4 regions of the Micromonospora sp. NPDC004704 genome follow, and region 2 is predicted to be linked to each of the others. Evidence: riboswitches for the same ligand, from Rfam matches in the RefSeq annotation. Region 2 holds a riboswitch; each other region holds the start of a gene.
The links. A riboswitch is a leader RNA that binds a small molecule or an ion and turns the genes downstream of it on or off. The one in region 2 is predicted to bind cobalamin.
Positions count from the first base shown of each region.

Region 1: another riboswitch for cobalamin. It lies ahead of ACWEFB_RS28605 (VWA domain-containing protein); the one in region 2 lies ahead of ACWEFB_RS31235 (ribonucleoside-diphosphate reductase subunit alpha).
Region 3: another riboswitch for cobalamin. It lies ahead of bluB (5,6-dimethylbenzimidazole synthase); the one in region 2 lies ahead of ACWEFB_RS31235 (ribonucleoside-diphosphate reductase subunit alpha).
Region 4: another riboswitch for cobalamin. It lies ahead of cobN (cobaltochelatase subunit CobN); the one in region 2 lies ahead of ACWEFB_RS31235 (ribonucleoside-diphosphate reductase subunit alpha).

Region 1 is NZ_JBSGCD010000027.1:36,720-40,326, reverse strand. Features, by position in the region: gene cobO (cob(I)yrinic acid a,c-diamide adenosyltransferase) at 1-219, opposite strand, end outside; gene ACWEFB_RS28605 (VWA domain-containing protein) at 221-2,236, opposite strand; cobalamin riboswitch at 2,324-2,446, opposite strand; gene ACWEFB_RS28600 (DUF3592 domain-containing protein) at 2,562-3,017, shown strand; gene ACWEFB_RS28595 (DMT family transporter) at 3,165-3,607, shown strand, end outside.
Region 2 is NZ_JBSGCD010000034.1:22,237-25,843, forward strand. Features, by position in the region: gene ACWEFB_RS31220 (low temperature requirement protein A) at 1-119, opposite strand, end outside; gene ACWEFB_RS31225 (TetR family transcriptional regulator) at 279-845, opposite strand; gene ACWEFB_RS31230 (oxidoreductase) at 944-1,861, shown strand; cobalamin riboswitch at 2,051-2,284, shown strand; partial or broken gene ACWEFB_RS31235 (ribonucleoside-diphosphate reductase subunit alpha) at 2,465-3,607, shown strand, end outside.
Region 3 is NZ_JBSGCD010000005.1:304,991-308,597, forward strand. Features, by position in the region: gene ACWEFB_RS09615 (winged helix-turn-helix domain-containing protein) at 135-518, opposite strand; gene ACWEFB_RS09620 (hypothetical protein) at 511-1,257, opposite strand; gene bluB (5,6-dimethylbenzimidazole synthase) at 1,345-1,977, opposite strand; cobalamin riboswitch at 2,011-2,208, opposite strand; gene ACWEFB_RS09630 (SRPBCC family protein) at 2,352-2,864, shown strand; gene ACWEFB_RS09635 (outer membrane protein assembly factor BamB family protein) at 2,919-3,607, shown strand, end outside.
Region 4 is NZ_JBSGCD010000027.1:59,496-63,102, reverse strand. Features, by position in the region: gene cobN (cobaltochelatase subunit CobN) at 1-1,911, opposite strand, end outside; cobalamin riboswitch at 2,034-2,154, opposite strand; gene cobG (precorrin-3B synthase) at 2,260-3,528, shown strand; gene ACWEFB_RS28690 (precorrin-8X methylmutase) at 3,528-3,607, shown strand, end outside.

The sequences.
Region 1 (3,607 bases), on a different contig from region 2:
ACGCAGCGCGGTCTCCTCGCCGACCTTCCACTTGGGGCTCTTCACGAACTGGAAGACGGCGATCGGCCAACCCGCGCTCCAGGCCCGCAACGCCATCCCGAACGCGGCGGTCGACTTGCCCTTGCCCTGACCGGTGTGCACCGCCGTGACCGGCTGGCGGCGCCGCTCCCGGGTGGTGAGACCGTCGTCGGGTACCTGCTCCGGCTTGCCCTGGGGCATCTCAGGCCGCCTTTCCGAGAGTGTGCAGCGCGTCCAGCGGGACGCAGTCGGCGTCGAGCGCGGTGGCGAGCCGCCGGGCCAGCCCGAGCCGGATCGGCCCCGACTCGCAGTCGACCACCACGGAGGCGACGTCGGCCAGCGACGGCACCACGGTCAACGGGTCCGGACCGCTGGTCGCCCGACCGTCGGTCACCACCACCAGCAGCGGCCGGCGGCGCGGGTCGCGGCGGCGTTCGGACTCCAGGGTCCGGGCCGCCTGGCGCAGCCCGGCGGCGAGCGGGGTACGGCCACCGGTGCGCAGTTCGGCCAGGCGCAGCACACCGACCTCGTGGCTGGCGGTCGGTTCCAGCACCGTACTCGCCCCGGTACCCCGGAACGTGATCATGCCGATCTTGTCCCGCCGCTGGTAGGCGTCGCGCAGCAGGGACAGGACGGCGGTCTTCACCACCCGCATCCGGCGGCGCGCCGCCATCGACCCGGAGGCGTCCACCACGAAGAGCACCAGGTTCGCCTCCCGCCCGACGTGCACCGCCTCGCGCAGATCCGAGGCCGTCACCGTGCGGGCTCCGCGCCGGGCGGCGGCCAGCAGGGTGGCGGGCAGGTGCAGGCTGGTCAGCCGGCCGGCCGGCAGCCGGGCCCCGACCACCCGACCCCGCCGGGCGTACGCCGGGGAGCGTCGGCCGGTGTGCGCGCCGGTCCCCCGTCCGCGTACGGCCAGGGCGCGAGTCCGGTACGGGCTCGTCGCCGCGACCGTCGGCTGGTTCCCGGCGGTCGGCTGTTCCGTCGTCTGCTCCTCCGTCCGCTGCTCCGGTACGGGTTGTTCGGCCGGGTCGGTCTGCTCCGGTCCGGTGGTCGGCGGGGGCGGCCCGTCGGATGTGTCCGGCCCCCGGTCGGGTCCACCCGGTGGCGGGCCACCGCCGGGTCCCTCCGGCGGACCGTCGGGCGGCCCTCCGTCCGGGTCGTCGTCGGGTCCGGCCGGCGGGTCGGGCTCCGGATCGGCGTCCGCGCCGTGCTCCCGCAGCAACTCCTCGAGTTTCTCCTGGTCGGCGCCGGGCGGGTCGAGCGGGTCCCGGCGGCGGCGGTGCGGCAGGGCGAGCCTGGCCGCGGCGGCCACGTCGTCGGCGGTCACCACGTCCCGGTCGTGCCACGCGGCGAGCGCCACCGCCGTCCGGGCCACCACGATGTCGGCGCGCAGCCCGTCCACCCCGTACGCGAGGCAGATGGTGGCGATCCGGTCCAGTTCGTGGTCGGGCAGCCGCACTCCGGGCAGCCGTCGACGGGCGACCGCGATCCGCTCGGCGAGTACGGCATCCTCGTCGATCCAGCGCGCCGCGAAGCCCACCGGATCCGTCTCGTACGCGAGCCTCCGCCGGACCACCTCGGCCCGGGGGGCCGTCTCGCGGGGCGCGGTGACCGCGACCACCAGCCCGAACCGGTCCACGAGCTGGGGGCGGGGTTCGCCCTCCTCCGGGTTCATCGTGCCGACGAGCAGGAACCGGGCCGCGTGCTTGACCGACACCCCGTCGCGTTCGACGTGCGCCCGACCCATCGCGGCGGCGTCCAGCAGCAGGTCCACCAGATGGTCCGGCAGCAGGTTGACCTCGTCGACGTAGAGCACCCCGCGATGGGCGGCGGCGAGCAGCCCCGGCTCGTACGCCTTGATCCCGTCGGCCAGGGCACGTTGCAGGTCGAGGGTGCCGACCACCCGGTCCTCGGTGGCGCCGACCGGCAGCTCGACCAGGGTGGCGCGGCGCCGCTGGCCGACCGCCCCCGGTTCGTGCGGGCCGTCCGGGCAGTCCGCGTCCGGGTTGGCCGGGTCACAGGCGAACCGGCAGCCGGGGACGACGTCGACGTCGGGCAGCAGCGCGGCGAGCGCCCGGACGATCGTCGACTTGGCGGTGCCCTTCTCACCCCGGACCAGCACCCCGCCGATCGCCGGGGAGACCGCGTTGAGCAGCAGGGCCAGTCGCAGTTCGGCCAGGCCGACGACGGCAGAGAACGGGTACGGCGGGGTCATCGCCCGCTCAGGCGCGCAGAAGCCATGCTCAAGTCCCTTCCGCGGGTATCCACGCCCGCGTGTGGCTGGGTGTCACCGAGCGGTCGGAGTCTCCTGACTCCCGGATCGACGCTCCCCCTCGACCTTCCGGCCGCTCGGCCGTGGCCCGTACGTGAGGGGTCGCTCCCCGGTCACAGTGGCGGGACCGCCCCGGACTCGCACCGGGTTCCTCCGCGCACCGCTCGTGCAGGCCATGCTGTCCCACCGACCGGTCCGTCGTCAACGTGACCACCGCGACCGCGCCGTGCCCGGTTCGTCTTCCGTACCGACCGGGTAATCGATGGCCATGGCATTCTTCGGGGAACGTCGGCGGCCACCGGTGCCGCTCTTCGTCGGTCTCGGGATCGTGGTGATCGTCGGGTTCGCGATCGCCACGGTCCAGGTGTGGCGCAACGACAACGCGTTGCGGGATCACGGTGAACGAACCACCGCCCGGGTGGTGGAAGTCGATGCGGGCAGGGCCAATCGGACCGAGGTCGAGTTCCGTACGTCCGACGGCCGGCAGGTGCGGGCGTTGATCGGTCAGGGCGACGAGGCGCCCGGTCCCCCTCCGGCGCTCGGCGACGAGGTGCCGATCGTGTACGACCCGCAGGACCCGCAAGCCGACGTCAACGACGCCCGCGCCGGTGAGAACCACGACACGGCGTACCTGTTGCTGGGAGTGACCCTGTTCGGCGGGATCGGGGTGCCGCTGGCAACCTGGGCGCTGGTTCGGGCGAATCGGCGGGACCGGGTGGGGTGATGGTGGGGAGCGGGGCGCCGCCGGCCGAACTGCCGGGCCGGCCGTCCTCGGGTGAGCCGGCCTCCGACCCGTCATGGATCATGGGCCCGCAGCGGGCGCCGGGGCGTGCGACCTGCCGGAGGTCGAGCACCGGGACGGGGAGACGGATTGAGTCGCGGAAGTGTCCTGAGGCTGGCCCTGCTCGCGCTGATCTGGGGGTCCGGCTTCCTCTGGATCAAGCTGGCGCTGGACGGGTTCACCCCGGTCCAGCTCGTCCTGTTCCGGCTCCTGCTCGGAGTCGCGGTACTGGCACCCATCGCCCTGGTACGGAGGCTGCCCTTCCCGACCCGTCGGGTCATCTGGGCGCACCTGGCCGTCGCGGCGCTGTTCGCCAACGCGATCCCGTACACGCTCGTGGGGTTCGGCGAGCAGACCGTGGGCTCGAACGTCGCGGGTGTGCTCAACGCGACCACACCACTGTGGACGGTGCTGGTGGCCGTACTGGCGGGGACGGACCGGACGGTCAGCGTCGGACGCGGGGTGGGCATCGCACTCGGTTTCGCCGGGACCGTGCTGATCTTCACACCCTGGGAGTCGGCCGGTGACATCGC
Region 2 (3,607 bases):
GCCTCGGCGAGCCGGGCGAGGGTGAAGACGAAAACCAGGTCGTAGAAGAGCTCCACGTAGGTGGCCCGCTGCGGTTGGCTCGGGTCGCGGATCAGCGTGGAGCCTCTACCCGTTGTCATGCGCCGCCCGTTCCCACGCTTCCGCCCGCCTCCGGGCTGCCGGTTCGGGCGACAACCGGCCCCGTACCGATCCGTCGTCGCAGCCAGTCGTACCACAGGGCGAGGGCAACCGATCCCGGAATCCGGTGACGAACGGTCCTGCGAGCCCGCCGGGAGCCGTCAGCGGGCGGGAGCGACCAAACGGCGTACGGCGTCCACGATCGTCGTACGCCGGGTCTGCTCGGGTACGAGCTCCAGGAAGTCGGCGCCCTGCATCTGCCACATGTTGGCGAGGTTCTGCACCAGGGCCAGGATCTGCCCGGCGGTGAACCGGTCGGTGACGACGCCCCGACGCTGGGCGTCCGCCACCGCGTCGACCTTCTGCTTCATCGCGGCGGAGGTGGACGCCCGCCGGCCGGCCGAGTCGCCGCGCTCCAGCTCGTACCAGGCCACGAACCGCATCACCTCGGGGTGGGCCAGCCCGCCGTCGTAGAGGCGTGCGGCGTACTCGCCCAGGTCGTCGGCGTCCATCGGGACCCCCGCGACCACCTGCTCGACGATCGCGTCGAAAACCGCCTCGAACAGGCCCTCCTTGTTCTCGTAGAACGAGTAGACGAGGCCGGCGCTGATCCCCGCCCGCTTGGCGAGCCGGTCGACCCGCGCCCCGGCCAGGCCGTACGCGGCGAACTCCGACAGGGCCGCCTCCAGCAGGCGCTGACGTTTGGTCTCCGGGTCACGGGTACTCATGCTCCCAGCTTGCCTACTGAACATTCATTTGACAAGCCGCCTCGACCGTGGATATCGTCGCCTTACTGAATGAATGTTCACTACGAAGGAGGAGCGCGATGCCGAACCACGATCACTGGACTCCCGAGGCGATCCCCGACCAGACCGGGCGTACCGCCCTCATCACGGGCGCGAACAGCGGAATCGGGCTGGAAACGGCACGGGTCCTCGCCCGGCACGGGGCACGGGTGATCCTGGCCGGGCGGAGCCGGGCACGGCTCGACGACGCGGTCCGTACGCTGCGCGCCGAACTGCCGCAGGCGGACCTGGAAACCCTGGTCCTGGATCTGGGTGACCTGGCCTCGGTCAGGGAGGCGGCCGAGCGGGTCACCGCGACCGAGACCCTCGACCTGCTGGTCAACAACGCCGGGGTGATGAACATCCCGGAACGCCGGACGACCACGAACGGGTTCGAGCTGACCTTCGGCACCAACCACCTCGGCCACTTCGCGCTCACCGCCCAGGTCCTGCCCGCCCTACAGCGCTCCCCCGCGGCCCGGATCGTGACGGTCAGCGCGATCGCCGCGACCTGGCGCAGCGGGGCACTGACCGACCTGATGAGCGAGGAACGCTACCGCCCGATGGCCGCGTACGCGAAGTCCAAGCGCGCCAACGTCGTCTTCACCCGGGAACTCGCCCGCCGCCTCGCCGGGACGACCATCACCCCCGTGGTGATCCACCCCGGCGCCGCCATGACCAACCTCCAACAGCACACCCGAGGTGCGCTCCTCCGGGCGCTCAGCGGGGTGATGGAGAGGTTCCTGATGGGCTCGCCGGAGGGCGCCGCGTGGCCCAGCCTCTACGCCGCGACCAGCCCCGACGTCCACGCCGGCGCGTTCATCGGCCCCGCCTCCCGCAACCAGACCGCCGGCACGCCGAAACCGGTCGCCCTGCCGCGCGGCGCCGACGACCCGGCCGAGGGCAGGCGGCTGTGGGCCGACAGCGAACGCCTCACCGGCGTCCCCTTCCCTCTCTGACCGGTAGCGCTCAGTGACGTACGCCGGGGTCCACTGCCCGGGCCGCGACGTGCCGGCAGGGACCATTACGGACGGTGCGGTGGGCGTACGCGGAGTCCGGGCGACCAACCTCGATGGACGCTACCGGGTCCGCACTTACCAACACACCGACACGACATCTGGTGTTCGGTGTCCAGCCCTCCCCCATATATAGTCTGTGGCGCGACTGGTTCAGCCGGGCATCCAACCCGGCTGAGGCAAGAGGGAACCCGGTGGAAGTCCGGGACTGCCCCGCAGCGGTGAGTGGGAACGACAACCGTCACACAGCACTGGGAGACAACCGGCCTCTGCCGGGTGGCCTGGGAAGCGACGGTCAGTAGGGGGTCACGGGTTCCCGTGACCGCGCCCATGAGTCCGAAGACCTGCCAGCCGCGCCGCGCCGGGCCATCCGTGCGCGGCGGTCCGAGGCCGCGCGGGACGGCCGACGGCACAGACGCGCGCCCTCGCGTGCGTCCCTGCCTGCCTGCGCGCACTCCGGACCTCGTCGGCGACGAGCACGAGGAGCGACAGGTGACGGTCACAGAGTTGGTGCCGGACGGCACGACGGCGGACGGCGATCCGCCCGCGCCGGGACAGCGGCGTACGCAGATGCAGGTGCGCAAGCGCAACGGCGCTCGAGCCGGTCGACGTGAACAAGATCGTCCGGGCGGTGGAGCGATGGGCGGACGACCTCGACGACATCGACCCGCTGCGGGTGGCGACCCGGACGATCAGCGGACTCTACGACGGGGCGACCACGGCCGAACTGGTCCGGTTGTCGATCCAGACCGCCGCCGAGATGATCGGCGAGGAACCCCAGTACTCCCGGCTCGCGGCCCGACTCCTGGCCGGATACGTCGACAAGGAGGTACGCGGCCAGGGCATCGCGTCGTTCAGCCAGGCGATCCGCCTCGGCCACGAACTCGGGCTGATCGGCGACGACACGGCGCAGTTCGTCGCGATCAACGCCCGCAAGCTCGACGATGCCATCGACCCCACCGCCGACCTGCGTTTCGAGTACTTCGGGCTGCGTACGGTCCACGACCGTTACCTGCTACGGCACCCGACCGGCCGGCTGGTGCTGGAGACACCGCAGTACTGGCTGCTGCGGGTCGCCTGCGGCCTGTCCCGTACGCCGGGTGAGGCGATCGGGTTCTACCGGTTGATGTCGTCTCTCGCCTACCTGCCGAGTTCCCCGACGCTGTTCAACTCCGGCACCGCGCACACCCAGATGTCGTCCTGTTTCCTGGTCGACTCGCCCCGCGACGAACTCGACTCGATCTACGACCGGTACGCCCAGGTGGCGAAGCTGTCGAAGTTCGCCGGCGGGATCGGGATCGCCTGGTCGCGGGTGCGTTCCCGGGGTGCGCTGATCCGTGGCACGAACGGGCTGTCGAACGGGATCGTGCCGTGGCTGCGGACGCTGGACGCGAGCGTGGCGGCGGTCAACCAGGGAGGCAGGCGCAAGGGCGCGGCCTGTGTCTATCTGGAACCGTGGCACCCGGACATCGAGGAGTTCCTCGAGCTGCGGGACAACACCGGTGAGGACGCCCGGCGTACGCACAACCTCAACCTGGCCAACTGGATCCCGGACGAGTTCATGCGCCGGGTCGAGGCCGACGAGACCTGGTCGCTGTTCGACCCGGCCGAGGTGCCCGAGCTGCCCGACCTGTGGGGCGACGAGTTCGACGCCGCCTACCGGTCCGCCGAGGCCGCCGGCCGGTTCGT
Region 3 (3,607 bases), on a different contig from region 2:
CCCTTGTGTCGGGACGCGTCTCTGGACAGTGGAAGTTTGCCGACAAACCCACGTTTAGCTGTGACAGGCAAACCGGGGGTTTGAGTGAAACTTTGCCAATCCGCTGTGAAAGGCCCTGCACAGCGCAGGCGGTCTCAGGATTGTGCCGGGCCGGTGGAGCCCGCGTCCGAGTTGATCGTGCCGGGGTCGGTGGGGTCCGGGGCGCTGCGGATTCGGCTGACGAGTTGTTCCAGGGCGGCGACCTCTGCCCGTAGGGCGGCCCGCCCCTGCCGGGTGAGCCGGAGCCAGGTACAGGGGCGGCGCGCCTCGTAACCCTTAATCACCTGCAACAACTCGGCCTGTTCCAGGATCCGCAGGTGCCGGTTCAGGTTGCCGTCGGTGAGCCCGAGTTCGTCCCGCAGGGTGGCGAACTTGCACTCCTGGGTCGCGCTGAGCACGGTGAGGATGCCCAGGCGTACGCGTTGGTGGACGGTGTCGTCCAGCGCTAGCGACGGATGCGGCGCCTGCGGGTCACTCACCGGCATACCTCCGGGACCGCCGGGCGCGTACGGCGGCGAAGATGACCAGCGGCAGTGCCATCAGCACAAGATAGTGGCCCGGTCGGAGGGCCAGTTGGCCACCGAGCGCGTCCGGGTTGCCGTCGAGCAGCACGAACACCCAGGCCGGGAGGCGCCCCAGCGGGAAGGTCCCGCACAGCCAGCTTGCCAGCAGGATGATCCACACTCCGGTCGCCGCGAGGGTGCGACTGCGTTCGCCCCAGGCCAGCGCGAGTACGGCGAACGCGATCGGCACCAGCGGGGTCAGCAGTCCCTGCCACCAGAAGCCGGAGTCGGCGATCAGGTCGTCGGACGGCGGGCCCTTCGGCACCGCCGCGAGTATCGCGAGCAGCACCAGGACGCCCAGGGCGGTTCCCGCGAACGGCCACCAGGCCACCCGGAGCCCCAGTTGGCGGGAGCGCCACCGGTACCAGGCTGCGGTTGCCGCGATCAGCAGCGGCGTGCCGAGGAACCAGAACAGGTACGACGCGAGCGCGCTGCGCTGCTGGTCAGGCAGCCCGGCCCAGTACGGGTACTCGGCGGTGATCGCGTACGCCGGCTCGAACGGGTAGCGGTAGAGGGTGATGCTCAGCAGCAGCAGGGCCGCTACACCCGCTGCCGGTAGCCAGGCCCCGGCGTGGGTGCGGGCATGGGTGCGTCGGCGTAGTCGCCTCAGTTCGACCAGTGTCCGTTCGGCTTCCCCCGTGTCAACCGGGCCCATGGCCCCTCCTCAACTCTGCAACAGTGATTTACTCTGCAATGCAAAGTATGCGGGCGGGTCCCCAGTGGAGGCAAGGCCCGGAGAGGATCAGACGGAGGGACGCCAGCGGTCCTGGTGGATCGCGGCCGACAACGGGCGGCGTTGACGCCAGCCGTGTCGTTCCAGGTCGGGGGTCTGCTCGAAGTGGGTCACCGGGCCGAGGCAGAGCCAGGCGACCGGGCGGATGGTGGCGGGGATGCCGAGCAGCTCACGCAGGAACGGCTCCCGGTAGAACGACACCCAGCCGACCCCGAGCCGCTCGGCACTGGCGGCCAGCCACAGGTTCTGGATCGCCAGGCAGACCGAGTAGAGACCGGCGTCGGCGATCGCGTGCCGACCGAGCACGGCCGGTCCACCCCGCTCCGGGTCGTACGTGACCACGATCGACAGGGTCGACTCGCGTACGCCGTCGATTTTGATCCGGGCGAAACGTTCGGCGGCGTCGGCGTCCAGAGTGGACGCGAAGGTGTCCCGCTCGCGCTCCACGTGCCGGTGGAACTCCTGCCGCAGGTCCGGATCCCGGACCAGGACGAAGTCCCAGGGCTGGGACAGCCCCACACTCGGCGCGGCGTGCGCCGCCGTCAGGACGCGGTGCAGCACCTCGTCCGGGATCGGGGCACCGGTGAACTGGGCGCGTACGTCCCGGCGACGGTGGATGACGTCGTAGAGATCGGTGTCCAAGGCAGGCTCCCGCTGCGCTCGCGCCCCCACAGAGGGGCTGGTGACAGCGAGGCCGGTCTTCGACTTCCGGATCTGCGCTGGTCACCCGCCTTCCCAGCCCTTTTCAGGGCCAGTGGCTGCGTCTCGTACGCGTGGGTGGCAGCTCCCCGGTCACCGCGGCGGGCCCGTGCCGGAATCACACCGGCTTCCCGATTCTCCCCGCTCGCGCGGGGCACCTCGCAACAGTTCGTGCCGGTCCGAACCCTAGCGGGGACGGCTTCCGGATCCGAGCGCGGCGGGTTCGATCGTCACTCGGGTCACGTTCTCGTCGCCTTCCGCGAATGTTCGCGTTAATGGTCGGTCACCCCCCGTACGGTGGAGGTTCGGGAGGTGTGATGGCGACGGTAGCGGTGACCCGGCTGGTGCAGGCGTCCGCCGAGGAGTTGTGGCGGGTCTTCACCGACCTGCCCGGCCGATCCGACTGGCTCTCCACGATCAGCGGGATCGAGGTGCTCACCCCCGGTCCGACGCGGGTCGGCACGGTCTGGCGGGAGAGTCACCATCTGCCGGACGGCACCGAGTTGCTGGAGGAGTTCCGGGTGGAGGAGTTCAGCCCACCGCACCGGCTCACTGTCAGCTCGTCCGGCGTAGGCGTCGACTACCGGACCGCGTACACCTTCACTCCGGTGCAGGGACGGCGTCGGCGGCGGCGCGGTGGCTGGACCGCGGTCAGCGTGGTGCAGGAGGGCGCGGTCACGGCACCGTACGCGCGCCTGCTCGCGCTGGTGTTCGGCGGACTTGCCGCCCGTACCGTCGAGGGCGCGTTGCGTCGTGACCTCGCCGACCTGGCCGCCGTGGTCACCTCAACCAATCATGATCATCGCGGTGACCCGGCTGCTGCCGCCTGACCTGCCAGCCGCACGTCGGGGCTGTCTCGGTAGGGTGCCCAGCGGAGGTACTGGATGCGATCGCGGGGCCGCGTGTGGGGCCGGCGCCGGCCGGCAGTGGTCGCGCTGGTGGCGGTGCTGGTCGTCGCGGCGGCAGCCGTGGTCACCTTCCGCGTGCTCGCCCCCGCCGAGGTGCTCACCCCCGCCCGCGCCGACTATCCGGCCCCGGTGCGGGCGGCGACCGGGGTGGTCGGCACGCTCGCGTCCGCCCCGCTGATCGTGGACGGCCGGCTGCGGGTCTACGCCACCACCCGCCAGATCCGCGCCGACGAGCCGGTCGACGCCCGGACCCGGCGCACGCCGTACTGGTCCTACCGGCGCTGGCCGGCCGAGCTGATCGGCATCGTGGCCAGCGGGACCACCGTGGTCAGCCGCTGGTCGGACGGCGACCTGGTCGCGCTGGACGCCCGTACCGGCCGGATCCGGTGGCGGGCCGACGGGCCACCACCCGGACACGGGTACGACGGGCGCCGCACCGGGGCCAGCACCGTCTACACCCCCGCCGGACTGATCCCGGCCACCGGCAGCGGCGGGCGCGCCGTACTGGTGGTGATCGGCGGGTCCGGGCTGCGCGGTCTGGACCTGGGTGACGGGCACGAGTTGTGGCGGGTCGACATCGACGGCTCCTGCCGGGCCGGGGCGCTCACCACCACCGCCGGTCAACTCGTCACCGTCGACGCCTGCGCGTCGCCCCAGGTGGCGGA
Region 4 (3,607 bases), on a different contig from region 2:
GTCGTGCGGCCGGTCCGACAGGCCGAGGTCGTGGTCGAGCTTGGCGGCCTGGATCAGGGTCCAGATCTGGGCCCGGATCGCCGGCAGCTTCGCCGGGTCCAGGGCGGCGATGTTGGCGTGCTCGTCGAGGAGCTGCTCCAGCCGGGCGATGTCGCCGTAGCTGTCGGCGCGGGCCATCGGCGGGATCAGGTGGTCGACCAGGGTGGCGTGCGCCCGCCGCTTGGCCTGGGTCCCCTCACCGGGGTCGTTGACCAGGAACGGGTAGATCAGGGGCAGGTCGCCGAGGGCGGCGTCGGACCCGCAGGCGGCGGACATGCCGAGCGTCTTGCCGGGCAGCCACTCCAGGTTGCCGTGCTTGCCGACGTGCACCATCGCGTGCGCGCCGAACTCGTCGGCCAGCCACCGGTACGCGGCCAGGTAGTGGTGGCTCGGCGGCAGGTCCGGGTCGTGGTAGATGGCGACCGGGTTCTCCCCGAAACCGCGCGGCGGTTGGACCATCACCACGGTGTTGCCGGACCGCAGCGCGGCGAGCACGATCTCGCCGTCGGGGTCGCGGGAGGTGTCGACGAACAGTTCACCGGGCGCCGGTCCCCAGTGCCGTTCCATGCCCTCGCGCAGCTCGGCGGGGAGGGTGTCGTACCAGGCCCGGTAGCGGCTGGCCGGGATCCGGATCGGGTTGGCTTCGAGCTGTTCCTCGGTGAGCCAGTTGAGATCCTGGCCACCGGCGGCGATCAGCGCGTGCACCAGGGCGTCACCGTCACCGGCGGTCACTCCGGGGAACGCGTCGGGTCCGTCGGCGGGGCCGATGTCGTACCCCTGGTCGCGCATGGCGCTGAGCAGCCGGACGACGCTGGCCGGGGTGTCGAGGCCGACGGCGTTGCCGATCCGGGCGTGCTTGGTCGGGTACGCCGACAGCATCAGGACGATCCGGCGGTCGGCCGGCGGGATGTGTCGCAGCGACCCGTGCCGGACCGCGATGCCGGCGACCCGGGCGGACCGTTCCGGGTCGGCCACGTAGACGGTCAGCCCGTCAGCGTCGATCTCCTTGAACGAGAACGGGACGGTGATGATCCGGCCGTCGAACTCGGGGATGGCGACCTGGGTGGCGGTGTCCAGCGGGGAGAGACCGTCGTCGTTGTCCGCCCAGACGGCGCGGCTGCTGGTCAGGCAGAGCCCCTGGAGGATCGGCACGTCGAGGGCGGCGAGCGCGCCGACGTCCCACGCCTCGTCGTCGCCACCGGCACCGGCGTCGGCCGGGCGGGTGCCACCGGCGGCGAGCACGGTCACGACCAGTGCGTCCGCCTCGCCGAGGGTCTCCAGCAGGGCCGCCTGGGGGCTGCGCAGCGAGGCGCAGTAGACCGGCAGCGGGCGACCACCGGCGTCCTCGATCGCGGTGCAGAGCGTCTCGACGAACGCGGTGTTGCCGGCGACGTGGTGGGCCCGGTAGTAGAGGACGCCGATCACCGGCCCGTCGCTGTTGCGGGCCGCGCGCTCCAGCCGCCCCCATTCGGGGGTCGGCACCGGCGGGGCGAAGCCGTACCCGGTGAGCAGGATCGTGTCGGAGAGGAACCGGTGCAGCTCGGTGAGGTTCGCCGGGCCGCCGTGCGCGAGGTAGGCGTGGGCTTCCGCGGCTACCCCGGCGGGCACGGTCGAGCGGCGCATCAGCTCCGCGTCCGGTGCCTGTTCACCACCGAGGAGTACGACCGGCAGCGCCCCGGCCAGCAGCGCGTCCAGCCCTTCCTCCCAGGCGCGGTAGCCGCCGAGGATGCGTACGACCACGAGGTCGACGCCGTCGAGCAGGGCGGGCAGGTCCTCGACCGAGGTACGGGCCGGGTTGGCCAACCGGAAGTCGGCGCCACTGGCCCGTCCGCTGAGCAGGTCGGTGTCCGAGGTGGAGAGGAGCAGGATCATCGGGCACCGCGCAGGGCGTGGCGTGACATGGTGGTTCCTCCCTCGGGGTCCGCGCCCCGGGTTCGTCGGTTGCGGCGAGGCGCGGACCTGTCGGGTCCGTGCCGTGCCGCGCGGTGACCCGGAGTCTCCTGGCTCCCGGATCGTCGCTCGCCCCGGTCTTCCCGCCCGTGTGGGCCGTGACCGTGTCGGGGTCCGCTCCCCGGTAACAGTGGCGGGACCGCGCCGGGATCACACCGGCTTCCTCCACCTGTCGCCGCGTTCAGCGGTTCTCACTCTCACGAGTCGGACCCCCGTTCGTCAAGCGGTACCCGACAGGGGTGCAGCTGCGCAGGCCGTAGTATCCGCCGGGTGTGGTCACCACGAGGGCGGTCGGCACCGGACGCCTGTCCGGGGACGAGACGCGTACATGCCGCCGCCGACGGCAACCTGGCCCGGGTACGGGTGCCCGGTGGGCGGCTGCACGCCGACCAGCTCGACGCGCTGGCCGCCGCCACGACCGACCTCGCCGACGGCGCCCTGGAGCTGACCTCACGCGGCAACGTGCAGCTCCGTGGCCTGCGGGCGGGTGCGGAGCGGGAGCTGGCCGCCCGGTTGTACGAGGCGGGGCTGCTGCCGTCGGAGAGCCACGAACGCGTACGCAACGTCATCGCTTCCGTACTCAGTGGTCGGGTGGGTGGGGGTCTGGTCGACGTCCGGGCACTGGTCGACGCGCTGGACGAGGGGCTCTGCGCCGATCCGGCGCTGGCCGGGCTGCCCGGTCGGTTCCTGTTCACCGTCGACGACGGTCGGGGGGACGTGACCGGGTTCGGGGCGGATGTGGGACTGCTCGCCGTACCCGGGGGTGCGGTGGCGGTGCTCCTGGCCGGCACCGACACGGGAGTACGGGTGAGCCCACCGGAGGCCGCCTCGACCGCCCTGCTCGCCGCCCGGTTGTTCCTCGCCGAGTCCACCGCGCAGCACAGCACCGCCTGGCGACTGGCTGAACTCGACCACGGCGTACCGAGGGTCACCGCCCGCCTGCGTGCGGCTCTCGACCCGGCGCTGCTCATGCCGCCCGGCGATCTGACAATCCCCGAGTCGCCGACGCGGGCACCGGTCGGGCCGGTGACCCAGGTCGACGGGCGGGTGGCGCTGGCGCTGGTGGTGCCGCTCGGCCGGCTCACCGGAGCCCAACTCGCCGCGCTCACGGCAGCCGCCGGTACGGGCAGCGACGAGATCAACATCACTCCGTGGCGGACCGTCGTGGTACCCGATCTGAGCACCGGCGAGGCTGAGCGCCGGCTGGCGACACTTGCCGCCGAGGGTCTGGTGGCGGATGCCACCGCCGGTTGGGTCGGGGTGACCGGCTGCGCCGGGCAGCCCGGCTGCGCGAAGGCGCTCGCGAACGTACGGACCGACGCCACCCTGGTGCACGCCTCGGCGTCGCCGGGCACGGGCGACCTGCCGGTGCACTGGGTCGGTTGCGAGCGGCGCTGCGGACGGCCGGCGGACCGGCATGTCGAGGTGCTGGCCACCATCGACGGTTACCAGGTCAGCCTGGACGGCCGACCGCGCCCGCGGTCGGCGACGCTGGAGGAGACCGCTGCCGCGATCGCGGCGGCACGGAGGGGTAAGTGATCGACTACATCCGCGACGGTGCGGAGATCTACCGCCGGTCGTTCGCCACGATCCGCGCCGAGGCGGACCTGTCGGGCCT